2 regions of the Pseudomonas sp. NPDC078416 genome follow, and region 1 is predicted to be linked to the other one. Evidence: predicted binding sites of a transcription regulator. Region 1 holds the regulator's gene; the other holds the start of a gene.

What was found. Region 1 encodes sigma-54, which starts transcription at its own class of promoters, with help from an activator protein. Its sites were predicted from a motif close to ANTGGCATNNANNTTGCTNT; they were not measured.
Region 2: the regulator sigma-54 is predicted to act here: its motif matches at 3,086-3,105, upstream of ACQKEN_RS09345 (flagellar hook-length control protein FliK).

What each region holds. Positions count from the first base shown of each region.
Region 1 is NZ_JBNNGV010000027.1:12,509-18,830, reverse strand. It holds gene lptA (lipopolysaccharide transport periplasmic protein LptA) at 1-131, shown strand, start outside; gene lptB (LPS export ABC transporter ATP-binding protein) at 131-856, shown strand; gene ACQKEN_RS20120 (RNA polymerase factor sigma-54) at 1,046-2,539, shown strand; gene hpf (ribosome hibernation-promoting factor, HPF/YfiA family) at 2,616-2,924, shown strand; gene ptsN (PTS IIA-like nitrogen regulatory protein PtsN) at 2,937-3,401, shown strand; gene rapZ (RNase adapter RapZ) at 3,404-4,261, shown strand; gene ACQKEN_RS20100 (HPr family phosphocarrier protein) at 4,278-4,550, shown strand; gene ACQKEN_RS20095 (sensor domain-containing diguanylate cyclase) at 4,653-6,125, shown strand; gene ACQKEN_RS20090 (PA2169 family four-helix-bundle protein) at 6,168-6,322, opposite strand, start outside.
Region 2 is NZ_JBNNGV010000006.1:148,946-155,267, reverse strand. It holds gene ACQKEN_RS09360 (STAS domain-containing protein) at 601-903, shown strand; gene ACQKEN_RS09355 (ATP-binding SpoIIE family protein phosphatase) at 903-2,612, shown strand; gene ACQKEN_RS09350 (Hpt domain-containing protein) at 2,642-3,025, shown strand; gene ACQKEN_RS09345 (flagellar hook-length control protein FliK) at 3,140-4,573, shown strand; gene fliL (flagellar basal body-associated protein FliL) at 4,919-5,425, shown strand; gene fliM (flagellar motor switch protein FliM) at 5,435-6,322, shown strand, end outside.

The sequences.
Region 1 (6,322 bases):
TCGTCTATGACACCGTCAAGCAGGTCGTGAACGCAGGTCGTGCCAATGGCACCAAAATCACCGCTCCACGCCCTCGCATCGACATGGTCATCCAGCCGAAAAAGAAAACCGACCAGCAGAAGGCCCAGTAATGGCGACGCTGAAAGCCCAACACCTGGCCAAGGCCTACAAAAGCCGCCAGGTCGTCCGTGACGTCAGCCTGTCCATCGAGAGCGGCCAGATTGTCGGCCTGCTTGGCCCCAACGGCGCCGGCAAGACCACCTGTTTCTACATGATCGTCGGGCTGGTTCAGGCGGATCAGGGTCGCGTCCTGATCGACGACCAGGACGTCAGCCACCAGCCGATGCACGGGCGCGCACGCGCCGGTATTGGCTACCTGCCACAGGAAGCGTCGATCTTCCGCAAGCTCTCCGTCTCGGACAACATCATGGCGATCCTGGAGACCCGCAAAGAGCTCGATCGCGCTGCCCGCCGCAAGGAGCTGGAGAGCCTGCTGCAGGAATTCCACATCACCCACATTCGCGACAATCTGGGCATGAGCCTGTCGGGCGGCGAACGTCGCCGCGTGGAAATCGCACGCGCCCTCGCCACTTCGCCAAAATTCATTCTGCTCGATGAACCCTTCGCCGGTGTCGACCCTATTTCCGTAGGCGACATCAAGCAGATCATCCACCACCTCAAGGCCAAAGGGATCGGCGTGCTGATCACCGACCACAACGTGCGTGAGACGCTAGACATCTGCGAAACCGCCTACATCGTCAACGATGGGCAGCTGATTGCCGAAGGCGACGCCGAATCCATCCTGGCCAACCAGTTGGTCAAGGAAGTGTATCTGGGTCACGAGTTCCGCCTGTAACCGCAGTGATGACATGAGGTTGTGCGGTACCCCGCAACGTGCGCCATCGCCGACCTCGTTTTTTAATTGTCATCACACTCTAGGCAAACCCTCCAGCTTCAGGCATATAATTTGCTTAAGTTGGCGCCCTCGGCGCCCTGGTAGTAAATGGCGCGCAGTGCGCCGGCGAATAAGGTGTTAAGCCCTGCCATGAAACCTTCGCTAGTCTTGAGAATGGGCCAGCAGCTGACGATGACGCCTCAGCTGCAACAGGCAATCCGCTTGCTTCAGTTGTCGACACTGGATCTCCAACAGGAGATTCAGGAGGCGCTGGAGTCGAACCCGATGCTGGAACGGCAGGAGGAAGGCGACGATTTCGATAACGCCGACCCCCTGGCGGATAACGTAGAGCAAAAGCCCAACGCTGATGTTCAGGAACCCACCTACCAGGAATCGGCGCCAACCGTCGACAACCTCGATGAGGGCGACTGGAACGAGCGCATTCCCAACGAGCTGCCCGTCGACACCGCGTGGGAAGACGTCTACCAAACCAGCGCCAGCAGCCTGCCCAGCAACGACGATGACGAGTGGGATTTCACCACCCGCACCTCCGTTGGCGAGAGCCTGCAAAGCCACCTGCTCTGGCAACTCAACCTGGCGCCAATGTCGGACACCGACCGCCTGATCGCCGTGACCCTGATCGACTGCATCAACAACCAGGGCTACCTCGACGAAACACTCGAAGAAATGCTCGACGCGTTCGATCCCGAGCTCGATATCGAGCTGGACGAAATCGAAGCCGTTCTGCACCGCATTCAGCAGTTCGAGCCTGCCGGCATCGGTGCTCGCAACCTGAGCGAATGCCTGCTGCTGCAGCTTCGCCAGTTGCCGGCCAAAACCAGGTGGCTGGCGGAAGCGCAGAAGCTGGTCAGCGAATACATCGACCTGTTGGGCAGCCGCGACTACGCGCAACTGATGCGCCGCATGAAGCTCAAGGAAGACGACCTGCGTCAGGTCATCGAACTGGTGCAGAGCCTCAACCCGCGCCCCGGTTCGCAGATCGAGTCCAGCGAAGCCGAGTACGTCGTGCCCGACGTCATCGTGCGCAAGGACAACGAGCGCTGGCTGGTGGAGCTGAACCAGGAATCCGTGCCGCGCCTGCGGGTCAATCCCCAGTACGCAGGGTTCGTGCGTCGCGCCGATACCAGCGCCGACAACACGTTCATGCGCAATCAGCTGCAGGAAGCTCGCTGGTTCATCAAGAGCCTGCAGAGCCGTAACGAGACCCTGATGAAGGTGGCGACGCAAATCGTTGAACACCAGCGCGGCTTCCTCGAGTACGGCGACGAGGCCATGAAACCGCTGGTTCTGCATGACATCGCTGAAGCGGTCGGCATGCATGAATCGACGATTTCCCGGGTGACCACGCAAAAGTTCATGCACACGCCGCGCGGGATCTACGAACTCAAATATTTCTTTTCCAGCCACGTCAGCACCTCCGAAGGCGGCGAATGCTCGTCCACGGCGATTCGCGCGATCATCAAAAAACTGGTCGCTGCGGAAAATCAGAAAAAGCCGTTGAGTGACAGCAAGATCGCTGGTTTACTGGAAGCACAAGGCATTCAAGTGGCCCGTCGCACAGTCGCCAAGTACCGCGAATCCCTTGGGATTTCGCCGTCCAGCGAACGCAAGCGACTGATGTAAAGGTCACACGTCAAAGCGTTCCAGTGGCAGGCATTACGCCTGCCTCTTAATGCACTGGCAACGAAGGAGAAGCTGTATGCAAGTCAACATCAGTGGACACCAGCTGGAAGTGACCGAACCTCTGCGGACCTACATCGGCGAGAAACTCGCCCGACTGGAACGCCATTTCGACAAGATCACGAATGTGCAGGTCACGATGGAGGTCGAGAAGCTCAAGCAGAAGATCGAAGCCACCCTGCACGTTCCTGGCGCTGAAGTGGTTGCCAACGCCGAACACGACGACATGTATGCAGCCATTGACCTGCTTGCCGACAAGCTTGACCGCCAACTCAAAAAACATAAGGAAAAACAGCAAAGTCTGCTGCAAGGCGCGACTGCTCGCTGACACTCCCCACTCATGATCCGACTTGAAAATATCCTGACCCCTGGCCGTTCACTTGTGAACGTGCCAGGCGGCAGCAAAAAAGCCGTACTCCAAAACATCGCCAACGTGATCAGCAAGCAAGTGCCTGATCTTGATGAGCAGGTGGTGTTTGAAAGTCTTATTGCCCGTGAAAAGCTCGGCTCTACCGGATTCGGTAATGGCATCGCCATTCCCCACTGCCGCTTGAAGGGCTGTTCAACGCCTGTCAGCGCCGTGCTGCATCTCGAAAAACCCATTGATTTCGACGCCATCGACGGCGCACCGGTTGACCTGCTGTTTGTGCTGCTGGTCCCGGAAGCGGCCACCGATGCCCACCTCGAACTGCTGCGCCAGATCGCCAGCATGCTTGATCAGGCCGAGGTGCGTAAGCGGCTGCGCGGTGCCAAAACCGCTGAAGAGCTCTACAACGTCGTGATCGACGTCCAGAACGGTCACTGATCATGCGCATGATCATCGTCAGCGGCCGCTCCGGCTCCGGCAAGAGCACGGCCCTCGATGTCCTTGAAGACAGCGGATTCTATTGCGTCGATAACCTGCCCGCCGGGCTGCTCCCGGAACTGGCCGAGCGCGCACTGATCAATACCGAATTGGCTGAGCCCCTGCTGGCGGTCTCGATTGACGCGCGCAATCTGCCCAGTCACCTGACGCGATTCCCGCGGATGCTCGCCGAGGTTCGTGCCCGGCATATCCAGTGCGACGTGCTGTTCCTCGACGCCGATGAATCAACCCTGCTCAAGCGCTTTTCCGAAACTCGCCGTCGTCACCCGCTGAGCACGGCAACGCGCTCGTTGGCCGAAGCGATCCGTGACGAGAAGACGTTGCTCGGCCCGATCATCGACCTGGCGGATCTGACCGTCGACACCACGCACCTGAATCTCTACCAGCTGCGCGACATTCTTAAACTGCGCCTGCTGAACAAACCCGAACCGGGCACCGCCTTCCTCATCGAATCCTTCGGCTTCAAGCGCGGTATGCCCGTGGACGCCGACCTGGTGTTCGACGTGCGCTGCCTGCCCAACCCCTACTGGAAACCCGAGCTGCGCGAGCAGTCGGGCCTCGACAAGCCGGTTACCGATTACCTCGCGGCGCAACCGGACGTCGAAGAAATGTTTCAGGACATCTTTTCGTACCTTAATAAGTGGTTGCCCCGCTTCGCCGCCAGCAACCGCGCCTACGTCACTATTGCCATTGGCTGCACCGGCGGACACCACCGCTCTGTCTACCTGACCGAACGTCTGGGTCAGGTGCTGCAGCAATCGCTCAAGAATGTTCAGGTCCGCCACCGCGACCTAAGCTGAAAGGACCTCCATCGCGATGCCCGCTCTAGAAATCACCATCATCAACAAGCTGGGTCTGCACGCCCGGGCCGCCGCCAAGTTCGTGGGTGTCGCCGGCAAGTACCCGTGTCAGATCAGGGTTGGCCGGACGCCGGAAACCATGGTCGATGGCAAAAGCATCATGGCCGTCATGATGCTGGCTGCCGGCAAGGGCACCCTGATCCACCTGGCCACCGAAGGTGAGGACGCCGATGCCGCGCTGGCAGGACTGGTGGAACTGATCAACAACAAGTTTGACGAAGGCGAATAAGTCCCTAGCCTGCACGACGCCTCCATTCCCCGTCAGAGATGATCGATGCCACTGACAGCCATGCCTCCATTTTCGCGAGGGATCAGATCAGGTTCCGAGAAGATGCTGATGCTGGGCAGCGCCGTGGCCGTGGCAGCCATCCTCGCCATCGTGACCTGGTTGCTGTTTCGGGAGCTGGACACCGCCAACGAAGCCGCAGTGCGCTCGGCCAACAATGTGGTACAGCTGATCGACGCTGATGTGCAGCGTAATGCCGAGCTGTACGACACCTCTCTTCAGGGCCTGATCGCTGCATGGCGACGCCCCGATGTCATGACGATTTCGCCGGAGTTACGGCAGCTGGTGCTCTTCGACCGGGCCACGGCGGCGCCTTACAAGGGCGACCTGGTGCTGCTCGATGACACCGGGCGCATCGTCGCCGACTCCACCTCGTTGACGCCTCGGCAGGACAACTTTTCCGATCGGCCGGGTTTTCAGAAACACCGGGACAGCGGCTCGCTGGCACTGGTGGTCGACGGACCTTTTCTGTCGCGCTGGGGCTTCAAGGACCTGTGCATCAGCTTCAGTCGCCGCCTCCCCTCCGCCAATGGCCAGTTTGTCGGCATTGCCAGTGCATCAATGCGCCTGTCCTACTTCGACCAATTGTTTCGCACGCTGGACATCGGCCCTACCAGCACTGTGAACCTGCTAAGCGCGGATGGCGTCCTGCTCGCCCGGCAACCCGATGAAAACAATCGCACCTTTGTCGGCCAGAACTTCAGCATGCGCCCCAACTTCAAACGCATCCTGCAAGAGGTCAACGGCAGCTTTGCGGCGGTGTCCGAGCTCGATGGTGCGCAGCGGCTCTACACGTTCTCACGGGTTGGAGACTTGCCCTTGATTGTCGTGGTCGCTCAATCGCGGGATGACGTCTACGCCGTATGGAAACGCAATGCGCTGCTGGTGGCGGGCGCGACCGGTTTGCTGTGCGTCGGAATCCTTTTGCTGTCCTGGCTGTTGGGCCGCCAGCTGCGCCTGCGACAGAACGCCGAGCGCGAACTGGCCGGGCTGGCCTCTACAGACGGGCTGACCGGCCTGGCCAATCGGCGCAGGCTGGATCAGGTGCTCAAGCAGGAATGGGCGCGCGGCATGCGTTCGGGCAGGCCTCTTGCCCTACTGATGATCGACGTGGACCACTTCAAGGCTTTCAACGATCGGCACGGGCATCATGGCGGCGACGTCGCTCTGCGCAGCGTTGCCCAAACGCTGGCCGCCAGCATCCGCAGGCCGGGTGACCTCGCCGCCCGGTATGGCGGTGAAGAATTCATGGTGGTGCTTCCGGAAACCGACAAGGCAGGTGCCTGTGTCATTGCAGAAAAGCTGCGTCAGGCAATCGAAGCGCTTCCGCCCTTTGCCGAAGACACAGTGCCCATCACCGTGAGCATCGGCGTCGCCACGCATCTGCCGGTAACCCACGATCAGCCCGAACTGCTGTTTCATGCTGCAGATCGTGCCCTGTACCGTGCCAAGAAAAATGGCAGGAATCGCGTGGAAGTCGAACCGTACGTTACGCCCTCAGCCGAACAGCAGGCATAAAAAAACGCCAGACTGGCTGGCGCTTTTTCGAACTACCGCGAATTACTTGTTGGCAGCACGAACGGTGTTGCGCAAGGCTTTGACCTTGTCATGGTTCGCTTGTACGCCCTGCAGCTGACGCTGGATCAAGCTGGTAACGTTGACCGGCAGGTTTTTCTCGGTCGCTTTCTGCGACGCTTCTTTGTAAGCCTTGAGCG
Region 2 (6,322 bases), on a different contig from region 1:
TGGGCTACCGCGTTGAAGATGGGTATGAGGTCTGTAGGAGCCGGCTTGCTGGCGAACGCGGTTGATCATTCACTGCTGTGGTGCCTGGCCGGACGCATTCGCCAGCAAGCCGGCTCCTACAGGGAAATTGCATCCGGTCATTGAGAATGTACGAAAGGCCACCGAAACACCGCGCGCACCCGTGGGACCGGCTTCAGCCGGGAAGCTTTTGATCTGCTTTTGATCCGCTTTTGATTTTCGTACACAGAAATCCCAAACACCGCCAATCGCGACTTGGGTGCAGGCTGAACGCAGACGACGCGGAGTGGGTCGAGCGGCATGGATGCCGCGAGAGCGCCGTCAGGACATGGATGTCCGTTCGGCGCGGGCCCACGGAGCGTCGTCGGAGTGAGGGAACCCGACGAAGTCGGGCCAAACCAGGAGCAAGCACCCTTGGTTACTTGGGGTGCTTTTCCAAGTAACTCGCCGAAGGCGAAACAGTCTGCCCCCAGGCAGACGCTCTTAGTCCTGAAAGCCAAGTAAAAGCTAACGATTTGCCACGCCTCACAAGGGCTGCTAAAACTCAAGCGTCTGGCGCTGTTTCATACAAGGAATTTGCCAATGTCAGTTACCTCCGAACGTTCCGCCGATGGCCAAGAACTGATCATCATCATCAAAGGACGCTTCGACTTTTCGACGCACCAGGATTTCCGCGGCGCCTACGAAAAAGAAACCCAGGCCAAACGCTACACGGTTGACCTGAGCGGCACGACCTACCTCGACAGTTCGGCGCTGGGTATGCTGCTCCTGCTGCGTGACCACGCCGGTGGCGAGAGAGCCGAAGTCCAACTGGTCAACTGCAACGCCGACGTCCACAAAATCCTCACCATCTCCAATTTTTCCAAACTCTTCAAAATCGCCTGATGATTTCGTCTGCCTCCGATCGCCTGACGGTCCTCATCGCCGATGACAACGTCAGCGACAGGATGCTCCTGTCCGCCATCGTCAGCCGCCAGGGCCATGACGTTCTGACCGCCAGCGACGGCGCCGAAGCCGTCGGGCTGTTCGAGCGTCGGCGGCCGCAACTGGTGCTGATGGACGCCATGATGCCGGTCATGGACGGTTTCGAAGCGGCGCGCCAGATCAAGACCCTCGCGGGTGACGCGCTGGTGCCGATCATCTTCCTGACGTCGCTGACCGAAGGCGAAGACCTCGCCCGTTGCCTCGACGCCGGGGGTGACGACTTCATTGCCAAGCCCTACAACCAAGTGGTGCTGGCCGCCAAGATCAACGCCATGAACCGCCTGCGCGTGTTGCAGGAAACCGTCCTGCACCAGCGCGACCTGATCACCCGCCACCATAAATACCTGCTCAACGAACAACGCGTGGCCAAGGCGGTGTTCGACCAGATCGCCCACTCCGGGTGCCTGAGTTCGCGCAACATCCGTTACCTGCAATCGCCCTACGCGCTGTTCAACGGCGACCTGCTGCTCGCCGCGTGGTCGCCGTCCGGCAACATGCACTTGCTGCTGGGGGATTTCACCGGCCATGGTTTGCCGGCAGCGGTGGGGGCGATGCCGCTGGCCGAAGTGTTCTACGGCATGACCGCCAAGGGTTACGGCTTGCCCGAAACCCTGCGGGAGATGAACGCCAAGCTCAAACGCATCCTGCCGGTCGACATGTTCTGCTGCGCCGCGCTGCTGTGCCTTAACTTCAAGCAGCAACTGGTCGAGGTCTGGAACGGCGGCCTGCCGGATGGGTACCTGCTGCACGGCGACGGCCGGGCGCATACGCCGCTGATCTCGTCGAACGTGCCCCTTGGTGTGTTGAGCGCCGGCAGCTTTGATGACAACACCCAAGTGTACCCGTTTGGCCCGGGGGATCGGGTCTTTCTGTTGTCCGACGGCGTTGTGGACAGCACCGGTCAGGACGGCGAACTGTTCGGCGCCCGGCGTTTGCAGAACGTGCTGGTGAGCAACCGCAACCCGGCGCTGCTGATCGAAGAAGTGCAATGGGCCCTGGCGCGGTTTCGCGGCCAGGCGCGAGACGACGTGAGCATGGTCGAAGTGGCATTCACCGAACCTGACGCGCTCGGCCCGCCTTCTGTCATCTACACCGACAGCGGCGATTCCAGCCCGCTGGATTGGTCCGCTTCGTTCGAGTACCGCGCGGCAACCCTCAAGCGCTTCAACCCGCTGCCGTATCTGTTGCAGCTGGTACAGGAGGTCCATGGCTTGCGCATGCAGAGCAGCGAGCTGTATATCGTGCTGTCGGAGCTGTACAGCAATGCGCTGGAACATGGCGTTCTCGGGCTCGACTCGGCGCTGAAACGCGACGCCGCAGGTTTTGGGCTTTACTATCAGCAACGCGCCGAACGCCTCGATCGTCTGGAAGACGGTTTTATCCGCATCGATTTCCAGATCGTTCCGGACGGCGAGGGCGGTCGCCTGACGGTGCGGGTGCAGGACAGCGGCGCGGGTTTCGATTCCGATCGCGTGCTGGCGCTGCCGCCGGCAGTCACCCAATTGTCCGGGCGCGGCCTTGCGCTGGTGCGGCAACTCAGCGACCGGTGTCAGTGGTCCGATGATGGCCGGACGGCCAGCGTGGAATTTGTCTGGGAGGGTCTGGCATAATCCGCGCGTCTTGATCAAGGAGTGAACAAGTGTCGAATAATCCTGTGGACTTCAACGTGCTCAGCACGCTGCGTGACGTAATGGAAGCTGAATACCCGGCGCTGCTGAAGGTGTTCATTTCCGATTCCGTCAACCGTGTCAACGACATGACCCTGTTGTTGCGTGACCCTTCCTTCACTGCCGCCTCGCTGCAACGCCTCGGCCTGATGGCCCACAGCTTCAAGGGCAGCACCGGCAATATGGGCGCCACCCACTTGTCCGAACTCTGCCTGCAACTGGAAGAACAGGGGCGCGGGTCAGTGGCGGCGGACGACGCCCTGATAAGGCTGCTGGTGTCCGAGATCAAGGAGGAATTCTGCGCCGTCAGGAAGGTTTTCGAAGACGAACTGCAGCTCTGCCATGCCAGCCACTGAGCCTGGCGTCCTCCCCGGTTTTCAACCTGAAGCACGCCTTTAATCCAGCCAGTCGGCGCAGTTGGCCCGCCATTTGCTTTGTCTCTCTGCAATTGTGCTCTTGCGGAGATTCACATGGCCCTCGCCAACAACCCATTACTGACCGCTTTGACAGCGGCCAAAGTCCAGAAAGCCGGGAATACCTCGCCGGCAAAGGCGCCGGACCCCGTCAAGCACAGCACTTCCAGCTTCTCTGACGTGTTCGCCAAGCAGGCGCCCGTCAAGTCCCACAGTGCGGATAACTCATCGGCAAAGGCGGCAAGCGCCAAGAGTTCGGTAGCGGACGACAAGCCCGCCGCCAGCCATACGTCTGCCGCTGACAACAAGACCGTTGCCGATAACGGCAATGGGTTGCCTGCCAAGCCGGTGAACGGCAAGGCCGACGATGAGGCAGGCGCGGGCAAAGGTAAGGATGACGGCAAGGATGACGCCTCCGACAGCGGGCAGGACCAGACGGTGGCAGATGCGCCTGTGGCCGATCCTGCGCTGGACCCGACCCTGGCCGTCACGCCGCCGGTTCAAGAGCCTGTGGCCGTCGCGCCTCCCGTTCAACCGGTGGTGGATCCGGCGCTCCTCGCCGCCGCGCTGCCAGTGATGCCGCCGCCTGCCGTGCAAGCGCCGACCGACGCAACCGATGTAACCGACGCTGCCGGCGACGGTTTCGATCCGTCCGCCGATCCGCTGGAAGGCTTGACCGCCGTGCAAGTCGCTCTGGAAAACAAGGCGCAGCAGACGGCCCGGAACAACGGTGTGCAGGGCGACGGAAAAGGCGGGGGCAAGCAAGACCCGAACGCCGATCCTTCGCAGCTGCTGGCCACTAACCTGGCGGCGCTGGGCGACCAACCCGTGGACAAGAGCACCACCGAAGGCGGCGGCGACAAAGCGTTCAGCGGCCTGCTGGCTGACGGCCTGAAAGACGTGAAGGGCGCCACCAGTGATACACGGGTGGACAACTTCGCCGACCGGCTGGCGGCGTTGTCCCAGGCCGCTCAGGTGAAAAACACCTCGGCGGCTCCGGCCACGCCACTGCTCAATCAGCCCTTGGCGATGAATCAGGGGGGATGGACCGAAGGTGTGGTCAACCGCGTGATGTACCTGTCGAGCCAGAACCTCAAGCAGGCGGACATCCAGCTGGAGCCTGCTGAACTGGGCCGTCTGGACATCCGCGTCAATATGGCGGCGGACCAGCAGACCCAGGTCACGTTCATGAGCGCCCACGTTGGCGTGCGTGAAGCGCTGGAAAGCCAGATGTCCCGGCTGCGTGATTCCTTCGTCCAGCAGGGCATGGGGCAGGTCAACGTCAACGTCTCCGACCAGTCCCAGGGCTGGCAGCAACAGGCTCAGCAGCAGTCGGGCGGCGACGGTCAGCGCAACGGCGGCGGCAGCCGTGTCAACGGTGCCGGTGGCAGCGACCTCATCGCCGACGGCGCCCCGGTGGACGCCGCTTCGGCCGCCGCCAGCGCGCCGCTGACCGTCGTGGGTTCCAGCGCAGTCGATTATTACGCCTGATCTAGCGGCAAGCCTACTTCTGCCGAAGGCGTAGGAGCGTGGCTGGTCCCGCGATCGGCTGCGCAGCAGTCGTGAAACCTGAATCCTTGATCCCGTCTGACACACCGCGTCAACCGGTTTACTGCCGCTGCGCACCAGATCGCGGGACAAGCCACGCTCCTACGCCCTTCGGGCAGAATCCAAAGCCAACATCGTGGTTTCGCCCTTCAGGCAGAATCCAAAGCCAACATCGTGGTTCCAACCGCCAGGCATAATCAGCCGACCCCTCGCGCCAACTCTGGCACAACCCTTGCTCTTCCTCTGTCACGCAACACCGAACCCCTTGGATAGTGACGGATTATTGGCATGGCGAAGAGTGACGACGCAGCAGTGGCGGACCCTGCGAAAAAGGGCAAGTTAAAGATCATCATCCTCATTGTGGTGGGGTTGCTGCTGGCCATTGGTGTGTCGGTAGGCGCGACCTGGTTCATCATGCACAAGGCCGAGAGCAAGCCCGATGCAGCCGCCATTGCAGAAGCGGCGAATGCCAAAAAAGAGGCGATCTTCGAACCGCTGACGCCGCCCTTCGTCGTCAACTACAACGTCAACGGCCGTCAGCGCTACATGCAGGTCAGCATCACTTTGCTGGCCCGCGACAAGGCCGACCTCGAAGCGTTGAAAGCGCACATGCCGGTCATCCGTAATAACCTGGTGATGATGTTCTCCGGTCAGCCATTCGATACCATCGCAACGCCGGTGGGCATGGAAATGCTGCGCCAGAAGGCTGCAGCCGTGGTCCAGGAAGTGGGCCAGAAAGAGCTGAGCAAGAGCGTGATCGAACAGGTACTTTTCACTAACTACGTACTGCAGTAGGACCACGACATGGCCGTGCAAGACCTGCTGTCCCAGGATGAGATCGACGCGCTGTTGCATGGCGTCGACGACGGTCTGGTACAGACCGATAGTGTTGCCGAGCCTGGCAGCGTAAAGAGTTATGACCTGACCAGTCAGGATCGCATCGTCCGCGGACGCATGCCGACCCTGGAAATGATCAACGAGCGTTTCGCCCGCTACACCCGCATCAGCATGTTCAACCTGCTGCGCCGCTCCGCCGACGTGGCCGTGGGGGGCGTGCAGGTGATGAAGTTCGGCGAATACGTGCACTCGCTGTACGTGCCGACCAGTCTCAACCTGGTCAAGATCAAGCCTCTGCGCGGCACCGCGCTGTTCATCCTCGACGCCAAGCTGGTGTTCAAGCTGGTGGACAACTTCTTTGGCGGCGACGGCCGTCACGCCAAGATCGAAGGGCGTGAATTCACCCCGACCGAACTGCGCGTGGTGCGCATCGTGCTGGATCAGGCCTTCATTGATTTGAAGGAAGCCTGGCAGGCGATCATGGAAGTCAACTTCGAGTACATCAACTCGGAAGTGAACCCGGCCATGGCCAACATCGTCGGCCCGAGCGAAGCCATCGTGGTCTCCACCTTCCATATCGAACTGGACGGCGGTGGCGGTGATCTTCACGTGACCATGCCGTATTCGATGATCGAGCCGGTGCGCGAAATGCTCGACGCCGGTTTCCAGTCGGATGTCGACGACCAGGACGAACGCTGGGTCAACGCCCTCAAGCAGGACGTGCTCGACGTGTCGGTGCCGTTGCGCGTCGCCGTCGCCACGCGTCAGCTCAAGCTGCGCGACATCCTGCACATGCAGCCGGGCGACGTGATCCCGGTCGAGCTGCCGGAACACCTGGTCATGCGCGCCAACGGC